DNA from 4 places in the Endozoicomonas sp. PH6C genome. Region 2 is predicted to be linked to each of the others. Evidence: predicted binding sites of a transcription regulator. Region 2 holds the regulator's gene; each other region holds the start of a gene.
What was found. Region 2 encodes sigma-54, which starts transcription at its own class of promoters, with help from an activator protein. Its sites were predicted from a motif close to TGGCACNNNNNTTGCTNT; they were not measured.

Region 1 (2,204 bases), 1.8 Mb from region 2:
GTGAGCCGGGATGGTGGTAATCATTCCGTTTTCGGTAATAAATGGATGATCCAGAGCCATCTCCAGTTGCAGAGGCAGTACCTCACTGAGGGTTTTGCTGGTATTGAAAACAACCGGAATATTTTGCTCTCTCAACTGGTCCAAAGCGGGTTTTGCCGCCGCCCAGCTGTAGCTATCATGATCCAGCAAGGTACCATCGAGGTCGGAAAATATGACCAGCTTCGTCATCGCCTTTTTGCTGTTGAACATCGACTCAAACTCTGTCCAGACGTTTTTGGTAGATGGTATTGGTGGCCTCGACAAAACCACTGACACTGCCACAGTCAAAGCGCTCACCTTCAAACTTGCAGGCAATAACACAGCCCTGTCTGGCCTGAGTCAGAATGGCGTCAGTCAGCTGCACTTCTCCGTTTATTCCGGGTTCAGTGTTCTCAATAATGTCGAAAATATCCGGTGTCAGGACATAACGTCCAATCACTGCCAGATTACTGGGCGCTTCTGAGGGGGCTGGTTTTTCCACCATATCGGTCACACGGATCAGGTTATCGCTCAGAGCTTCACCGGCAATCACACCGTATTTATCGACTTCGGATTCGGGCACTTCCTGAACAGCCACAATGGTGCAGCGAAACTGTTTGTAGAGATTGACCAACTGCGACATAACCAACGGACCACTGTCGTTAACACAGAGATCATCGGCCAGCACCACACCAAAAGGCTGATCGCCCATAAGAGTTCGTCCGCAGAGAATGGCATGCCCCAGCCCCTGCATCTGGTTCTGTCGAGTATAGGAAAAAGTACAGGCCGCCATCACTTCTCGAATGGTCGACAGTTTTTCTTCTTTGCCACTGCCAGCGATTTCCGCTTCCAGTTCATAGTTAATATCAAAATGATCCGGAATCGCCCGTTTGTTTCTGCCATTGACAAACCCCAGGTCAGTCAGACCTGCCAGCATGGCTTCTTCTACGCCATATTGAATCAGGGGTTTATCAACAATAGGCAGCATCTCCTTGGGCATGGACTTGGTGGCGGGTAAAAAGCGGGTTCCATACCCCGCAACAGGAAACAGACATTTTTTAATCATATTATTGCTCGTCTTATTGAGAAGTTTTGCATCTCATCAGGCTATAAGCAGAAGTCGTGCCAATTCAGAAAACCACCCGCCGGGCTCAACATCATTTACAATGATTGAAGGTTTTATAAATACGGGAGTGGCATGACTCCTGCTGCAAAGAAGAAAAAGTACTAAAAAAACATTGCCAAAGGGGAAGATGTATCGTGCAAAGTTACCCTAAAGCCTTCCATGAGTTTCATCAGGCCATGACTCAGCTTCTGACACTCCCTTATGGACAGGAAGCGGGCGAGATAGCCGCCAGAATTGTCCGTAGAGTTCAGTATCACCTTCATGAAAACCCTCCCAAAACAGTCACTGGCTGGTCAGAAAAAGATATCTTTCTGATTACCTATGGCGACACCCTCTATGACAACAGTGAACAGCCACCTCTTCAGGTCTTGAAGGGATTTCTTGATGGCTATCTGAACGAGGTTATTAATACCCTTCACATTCTTCCCTACCTTCCCTACAGCTCGGATGATGGCTTTTCTGTGATTGATTACCTGTCGGTCAACGAGCAGCTGGGAAGCTGGCAGGATATCGAAGCCATCGCCAGTGACTATCAGCTTATGTCGGATCTGGTGATTAACCATGTCTCCCGGGAAAGTCTCTGGTTTGCCGACTTTGTCAGTGGTCATCAGCCCGGCCGGGATTACTTTATTGAAGAAGACCCGGAGACTGATCTCAGTGAAGTGACCCGCCCAAGAAACTCCCCCCTGCTGGTGCCTATTCATACAAGGCGAGGGCTGAAACACGTCTGGGCCACCTTCAGTGAAGATCAGATGGATCTGAACTTTAAAAACCCCGATGTGCTGATACAGATGGTAGATGTCCTGCTCTTTTATCTGGCCCGCGGCACCATGGTAGTCAGGTTGGATGCCGTCGCTTTTCTCTGGAAGAAACCGGGCACTCACTGCATAAACCTGCCCGAGACCCATGCCATCGTGAAACTGTTCCGACTGATTATGGAGAGAGCCTGTCCTGGCAGTACGCTGCTGACCGAAACCAATGTCCCCCACGAGGAGAACATCAGTTATTTCGGGGAACAGGATGAGGCACACATGGTTTATCAATTTGCCCTGCCGCCCCT
Region 2 (2,204 bases):
AGATATAACTGTCAGGCGCTGATGGCATCAAATCTGGCACCCTCAGTGCAGACACCGAAGTAAAGGTATACAGTTGCCTATGAAGCCATCCTTACAGCTAAAAATGGGCCAGCAGCTGACCATGACACCTCAGCTGCAGCAGGCCATAAGGCTTCTGCAACTTTCCACTCTGGACCTTCAGCAGGAAATCCAGGAAGTTCTTGAATCCAATCCGATGCTGGAGTCTGAAGAGTCCGTTGAGGAACCACCTGCATCTGGTGATGAAGGGGAACAGCCTGTTGACTTCAATGAAAAAGCAGAACAGCCCCCGGAACCAGAAGAACCCCAGTGGGCTGACAGCATACCCAATGACCTGCCCGTTGACTCCGGATGGGATGATGTCTATTCCAGCCTGCCCGCTGCAACCGATGAAGAACATGATCCTTTTGCCCGCTCCCGGGCCAATGAGTCCCTCCAGGACTATCTGGAATGGCAGTTAAACCTGACTCCCATGACTGACAGAGACAGGCTGATGGGCCTGGCTGTGATCGAAGCCATCAATAATGACGGGTACCTCACTCACTCCCTGGAAGAAATTTATCTCTCGCTACAGGAACAGGTAGAGGAACTGGCGTTTGAAGAACTTCAGGTCATGCAACGACGGATTCTTCACTTTGATCCGGTGGGTTGTGCCAGCGCCAACCTGAAAGAATGTCTCGAAGTTCAACTCAATCAACTGCCACAAGAAACCCACTTCCTGAAAGAAGCACGTCTGCTGATCCAGAATCATCTACAGGCTCTGGGTAGTCGTGACTATGCCCAAATCATGCGGCGTACCCGTCTCAAAGAACATCAACTGAGGGAAGCCCTTAACCTTGTTCAAAGCCTCAACCCGAGGCCCGGATCAGAAATCGGCCAGGCGGACACGGAATACGTCACCCCCGATATTTCGGTCACCAAAGTCAGGGACCGCTGGGCGGTTGAACTGAACTCAGAATCCCTGCCCAGACTTCGCATCAACAACAATTACGCCTCAATGGTGCAACGTGCCAACAACAGTCGTGACAATGTCTTTATGAAGAACCAGCTGCAGGAAGCCCGCTGGTTTCTGAAAAACCTGCAAAGTCGTAACGAAACCTTACTGAAAGTAGCCGGCAAGATTGTTGAATTTCAGAAAGATTTTCTGGAGCAGGGTGAGCAGGCCATGAAGCCCCTGGTGTTGGCAGACATTGCTCAGGCAGTGGATATGCACGAGTCCACTATTTCCAGGGTCACTACACAGAAATACATGCACACTCCAAGAGGCGTGTTTGAGCTGAAATACTTTTTCTCCAGCCATGTCAGCACAGCCACTGGTGGAGAGTGCTCATCAACAGCCATCAGAGCCTTGATTAAAAAACTGGTATCCGATGAAAACCCTAAAAAACCACTGAGTGATAACAAAATCGCCGGCTTGCTGGGGGACCAGGGGATCAAAGTGGCCAGGAGAACCATCGCCAAATATCGTGAATCAATGAATATACCGCCATCGAATGAACGCAAGCAGCTTATCTGAGCCTTCAGCGATTGAGGTAACAAGCCCTTATACCACAAATCGCCCCATAGATTTTTTGTCTCAGAACAGCGCTAACTGTCATTGACAGTGATAGACTTTCAATCAGGGTTGCCCGTACAATCCCGGGGGCAGTCCAATGTCGAGAATCGGGATCAGCAGGAGAGCGTTACATGCAAGTCAACATCAGTGGACATCATGTAGAGGTGACTGAGGCTCTGAAAGATTATGTCACCAAGAAACTCGACCGCCTTGCCGCCCACTTTGATCAGATTACAAACGTTCAGGTCACTCTGAGTGTTGAGAAACTGAAGCACAAAGTGGAAGCGACTCTACATGTTCGTAGGGCGGATATTAATGCAACCGCTGAGGCTGAAGATATGTACGCTGCCATTGATGACATGTCGGACAAACTGGATCGACAACTGGTAAAACACAAAGAGAAAACGCTTGACCGGCTACAGGGTGCCAACGGCCGCCTGTAAGCATCGATCGTTGTATGATTATTGAAAACATTCTAACCCCCGGGCGCACCCTCTGCGATGTGCAGGGGGCCAGCAAAAAGAAAATCCTGGAAATTGTTGCGGAAATCATCAGTGAGCATGTTCCCGCTATCAAAACCAAGGATCTGTTTAACAAGCTGATTAACAGAGAGCGACTCGGTACCACCGGT
Region 3 (2,204 bases), 3.5 Mb from region 2:
TACCGGATGATTCTATTGTTATTTTCAGTGCTCACGGTGTCTCCAAAGCGGTCGAAGCAGAGGCTGCGCGTCGTGGTTTGAAAGTCTTTGATGCCTCTTGTCCTCTGGTCAAAAAAGTCCATATGGAAGTTGTGCGTTACTCCCGGGATAGTATGGAGTGTATTCTGATTGGTCACGATGGACACCCTGAGGTGGAAGGTACCATGGGTCAGTACGACGACTCTAAAGGCGGGAAGATGTACCTCGTTGAAACAGAAGACGATGTTCGGAAACTGATAGTGAAAGATCCGAAACATCTTGCTTATGTTACACAGACGACACTGTCTATGGATGATACCGCCAGGGTGATTGATGCACTGAGGGTCAAGTTCCCTGAAATTAATGGGCCGCGCAAAGACGATATCTGCTACGCCACTCAAAATCGTCAAGATGCCGTGAGGGCTCTGGCATCCGAATGCGATGCAGTCTTTGTGGTAGGTTCGGTGAACAGTTCTAACTCCAACCGCCTTAGAGAATTAGCCGAAAGAACAGGCGCATCAGCTTATCTTGTTGACGGAGCCCAGGATATTCAGCCTGAATGGTTGGAAGGCAAACAGAGTCTGGGCATTACCGCAGGCGCTTCAGCCCCTGAAGTGCTGGTAAAAGGTGTCATCAATCGGTTGATTGAATTAGGCGCCGAAGAGCCCGAAGAACTGGAAGGGGAACAAGAGAATATTGTTTTTAGCATGCCCAAAGAGCTCCGGATGGTAGAAGTCTGACACATCCAATTGGTCAGGCATCAGGCATTTGCATCGATTTCGTTTCCGGAACAGCTGGCTGGTTCTGAATGCTAAACCCGTTCCTCAATGCTCTGGTACAGCCCTTGCTTAAAAATAGCCTGTGAATAGTTATCTTTTCAGGGATATAGAGTGTTACAGGCTATGGATTCAGTGTTGTTGATTGGAGACCGTTCGGCTCGACTGTCTGTTTTAAACCAGGCACTGAATGAGTTTGGCTACCAAGTCATTAAACGACAGGGGCAGAATGAGGACCTGCTGACCCTTGTGCCCGACCTCTCGCCCGATATTCTGGTGATTGGTCTGGATAAGCCTGCCCCCTCACTTCTGGAAAAGCTGGCTCTGATCAACAAGACCTCTCCACTCCCTGTCGTAATGTTTGTAGAGCAAACCACTGACAACATCGTCCAGCAAGCCACACGATCCGGCGTTAATGCCTATATCGTGGCTGATCTGCAGCCTCAGCGCCTCAAAACCATTATTGATGTGGCCGTTGCCCGTTTTCAGGAATACCAGTCATTGAAAGATGAGCTGGAGCGGACCCGGAGTCGTCTGGAAGATCGAAAGTTACTGGACAAGGCCAAGGGGTTGCTGATGTCCAGACAGGGGATCAGTGAAGACCGGGCTTATAAAAAGTTAAGAAAGATGGCTATGGATAACGGTAAAACTCTGGCAGCTGTGGCCAGAAATGTTATTGATGTTTTCAACATGCTGGAAGAAAAAGCGTCATGATCGGAAGATTGCTCGTTGTTGGTGCGCAATTTCAGTGTCGTGCACCAAACCGAAATAACAATGAAACAAAATTGAAAAAAGATCAGAGTTAGAGGCCGAAATTAGTTGGCACGAAGAATGCTTTAACTCAGCTACAACAATAAAAAATGTTTCTGCCAAGGGCGGCAGGAGCAGGCATTCGCAACAAAGACGTTGTGAAAGAGAGCAAAGGCGCTCATCGCTATCCGGAAAAATTTCCAGGTAGCGGTGGGCGCCTTTTTTTTTACATGGATGTACCGAACCCCTGAAATGCGTGATGACAAGGTGATGGAGCGATGTATGAGCCAGAGCCGAAAAGGCATTTCAGGGGGCGGTGCAGAATAATAAATCTTTAGGTAGCAGGGCAGTGAGCTATCAGTAGAGATATTTGGAGTGACAAATGAAGTGGTTCAGACCCTTTAAGTCGGTGGCAATGAGTGCCCTGATTAGCGTCAGTGGTCTTGTGTCAATGCAGGTAAATGCCGAGTTGGGTTATCCAGAAAAAGAAGAACTGAGGTTTGGTTTTATCAAACTGACGGACATGGCACCTATAGCCATTGCGTACGAAAAAGGCTACTTCGAAGATGAAGGCTTGTACGTCACCATAGAAGCTCAGGCAAACTGGAAAGTATTGCTCGATGGCGTCATCGATGGACGGCTCGATGGCGCGCACATGCT
Region 4 (2,204 bases), 3.0 Mb from region 2:
GGGGGACGCATGTCATTCAGCATCATCTGCAACAGGCTGCCGTACTCTTCAGCATCGCCTATCAATACAGCTCCCAGAACCTTTTTCTTATTTCTGGAAACCACCAGTTTTTTATAAACTTCTTTCTCTTCATCAATCAGCTGGTAGCTCAGGGAACCTTCGGTATTGCCATGGGCATCACCAATACTGGCAACATCAACACCCATCAGTTTCAGCTTGGTGCTCATATCGGCACCAGTAAACTGATTACCGTCCTTACCCGTCAACTGATCTACAACCACCTGCCCCATCTGGTAGCCCGGTGCCACCAGACCAAAGATACGGCCACTCCAGAGTGCACACTCACCAATGGCAAATATACGTTCATCAGATGTACGGCAGTCGTTATCTATAACGATACCGCCTCGCTGACCCAACTCCAGTCCGGAAGCTTTCGCCAGCTCATCTCTTGGGCGAATACCGGCTGAAAACAGTACGATATCGGTATTCAGTTGTTCGCCGTCAGCGAACTGCATCTGGTGAACAGCGCCTTCACCATCAACAATCTGTCGGGTATTTTTGGAGGTATGAATCGTGACCCCCAGACCCTCGATCTTGCGTCTGAGCATGGCACCACCGCTATCATCCACCTGAACAGCCATCAGACGGGGAGCAAATTCGACCACGTGGGTTTCAAGCCCAAGATCTTTCAGAGCTTTTGCTGCTTCAAGCCCCAACAGACCGCCACCCACAACGGCACCGATCTTACTGTTACGGGCAGCTTCTTTAATCGCTTCCAGATCTTCGATGGTACGATAGACAAAACAGTTTTTACGGTCATGCCCGGGTACGGGAGGAACAAATGGATAGGAACCTGTCGCCAGTACCAGCTGATCGTACTTTTGAGTCATGCCACTGGCTGTCACTACTTCACAGGACTCACGATTTATTGATGTGATAGCTTCATTTAGAACAAGATTAATGCCTTCCTGCTCATAAAAGCCTTCAGAAACCATAGACAGGTCATCCGCTGAGCGGCCTGTGAAAAATTCACTGAGATGAACCCGGTCATAGGCAGGACGGATCTCTTCTCCAAATACCACCACATCGAAGCGTTTCAGACCGCCAGCATCTACCAGTTTCTCCAGAAAGCGGTGACCTACCATGCCGTTACCGACAACCACCAGGGTTTCTTTTCCGATCATCCCAGACATCCTCTTTAGTATCTAGCATTGGGCCGGTGCAACTGCATCCTTTAGAGCCAGCCTCTTTTCTAATTCTTCTGCCTATGCAACTGCCGTGCCCACTTTCAAAACACGATAAAAACAGGAAATTCTTTCCTGAAACTTTAGCTGCTCGCACAAAAATAATGCACGCAAAAATAATCAAACAGCTGAAGAGCACCATTTTGGTGAGAAGAATAAAAATTCTCAGAAACTTCCCGCACTCAAATAAAGAACTTTCTTGCATAGAAGAGAAAATTCATTAAATACGCATAAAAATGCAAGTCAAATCGGTGCATTTATCATATTGGCCTGATGTTTGCTTTTGCTTGGGGAATTTCTTAAACAAGGAGGATGTATGAGCAACCCCGATTCATTTAACCTGTTTTCTTTTAGCGGGAAGACCAAGATTCTGCACCTTAGCTGGATTGCTTTCTTTATTAGCTTTGTGGTCTGGTTTAACCATGCGCCTCTGGCCCTGGCTATTTCCGAGTCTCTGGGCCTGACTCGTGAAGAACTGAAAACCCTGCTGATTCTGAACGTAGCCCTCACTATTCCGGCTCGAGTCATCATCGGTATGCTCACTGATGTTTACGGTCCCAGAAAAGTCTATTCCGGACTCCTGGCCATCTGCAGTATTCCTTGTTTTATGTATGCCATGGCAGATGACTTTACCCAGGCCGCCATAGCCCGCTTTATGCTGGGTACTATTGGTGCAGGCTTTGTGGTCGGCATTCGTCTGGTATCTGAGTGGTTCCCCGCTCGCCAATTGGGTACCGCAGAAGGTATTTACGGTGGCTGGGGCAACTTTGGCTCTGCTGCTGCTGCCATGTCTCTGCCCACCATTGCACTGCTCTTTGGTGGAGAAGATGGCTGGCGTTACGCCATTGGCCTGACCGGATTAATCTCCTTGCTGTTCAGTGTCGTCTTCTACATAAACGTCACAGATACCCCTAAAGGTGCTACCTACTTCCGCCCCAAGAACATTGGCGCCATGGAAGT

Region 1: a site for sigma-54 is predicted at 1,213-1,230, ahead of ACOMG9_RS25275 (sugar phosphorylase). Genes of this name have one in related genera too.
Region 3: a site for sigma-54 is predicted at 852-869, ahead of ACOMG9_RS06655 (ANTAR domain-containing response regulator). Genes of this name have one in related genera too.
Region 4: a site for sigma-54 is predicted at 1,267-1,284, ahead of nirB (nitrite reductase large subunit NirB). Genes of this name have one in related genera too.

What each region holds. Positions count from the first base shown of each region.
Region 1 is NZ_CP185342.1:7,080,879-7,083,082, reverse strand. Features, by position in the region: gene ACOMG9_RS25285 (HAD-IIB family hydrolase) at 1-228, opposite strand, end outside; gene galU (UTP--glucose-1-phosphate uridylyltransferase GalU) at 254-1,084, opposite strand; gene ACOMG9_RS25275 (sugar phosphorylase) at 1,279-2,204, shown strand, end outside.
Region 2 is NZ_CP185342.1:5,236,900-5,239,103, forward strand. Features, by position in the region: gene ACOMG9_RS19265 (RNA polymerase factor sigma-54) at 80-1,534, shown strand; gene hpf (ribosome hibernation-promoting factor, HPF/YfiA family) at 1,705-2,016, shown strand; gene ACOMG9_RS19275 (PTS sugar transporter subunit IIA) at 2,031-2,204, shown strand, end outside.
Region 3 is NZ_CP185342.1:1,693,321-1,695,524, forward strand. Features, by position in the region: gene ispH (4-hydroxy-3-methylbut-2-enyl diphosphate reductase) at 1-758, shown strand, start outside; gene ACOMG9_RS06655 (ANTAR domain-containing response regulator) at 921-1,508, shown strand; gene ACOMG9_RS06660 (CmpA/NrtA family ABC transporter substrate-binding protein) at 1,960-2,204, shown strand, end outside.
Region 4 is NZ_CP185342.1:2,242,317-2,244,520, reverse strand. Features, by position in the region: gene nirB (nitrite reductase large subunit NirB) at 1-1,184, opposite strand, end outside; gene ACOMG9_RS08670 (NarK family nitrate/nitrite MFS transporter) at 1,561-2,204, shown strand, end outside.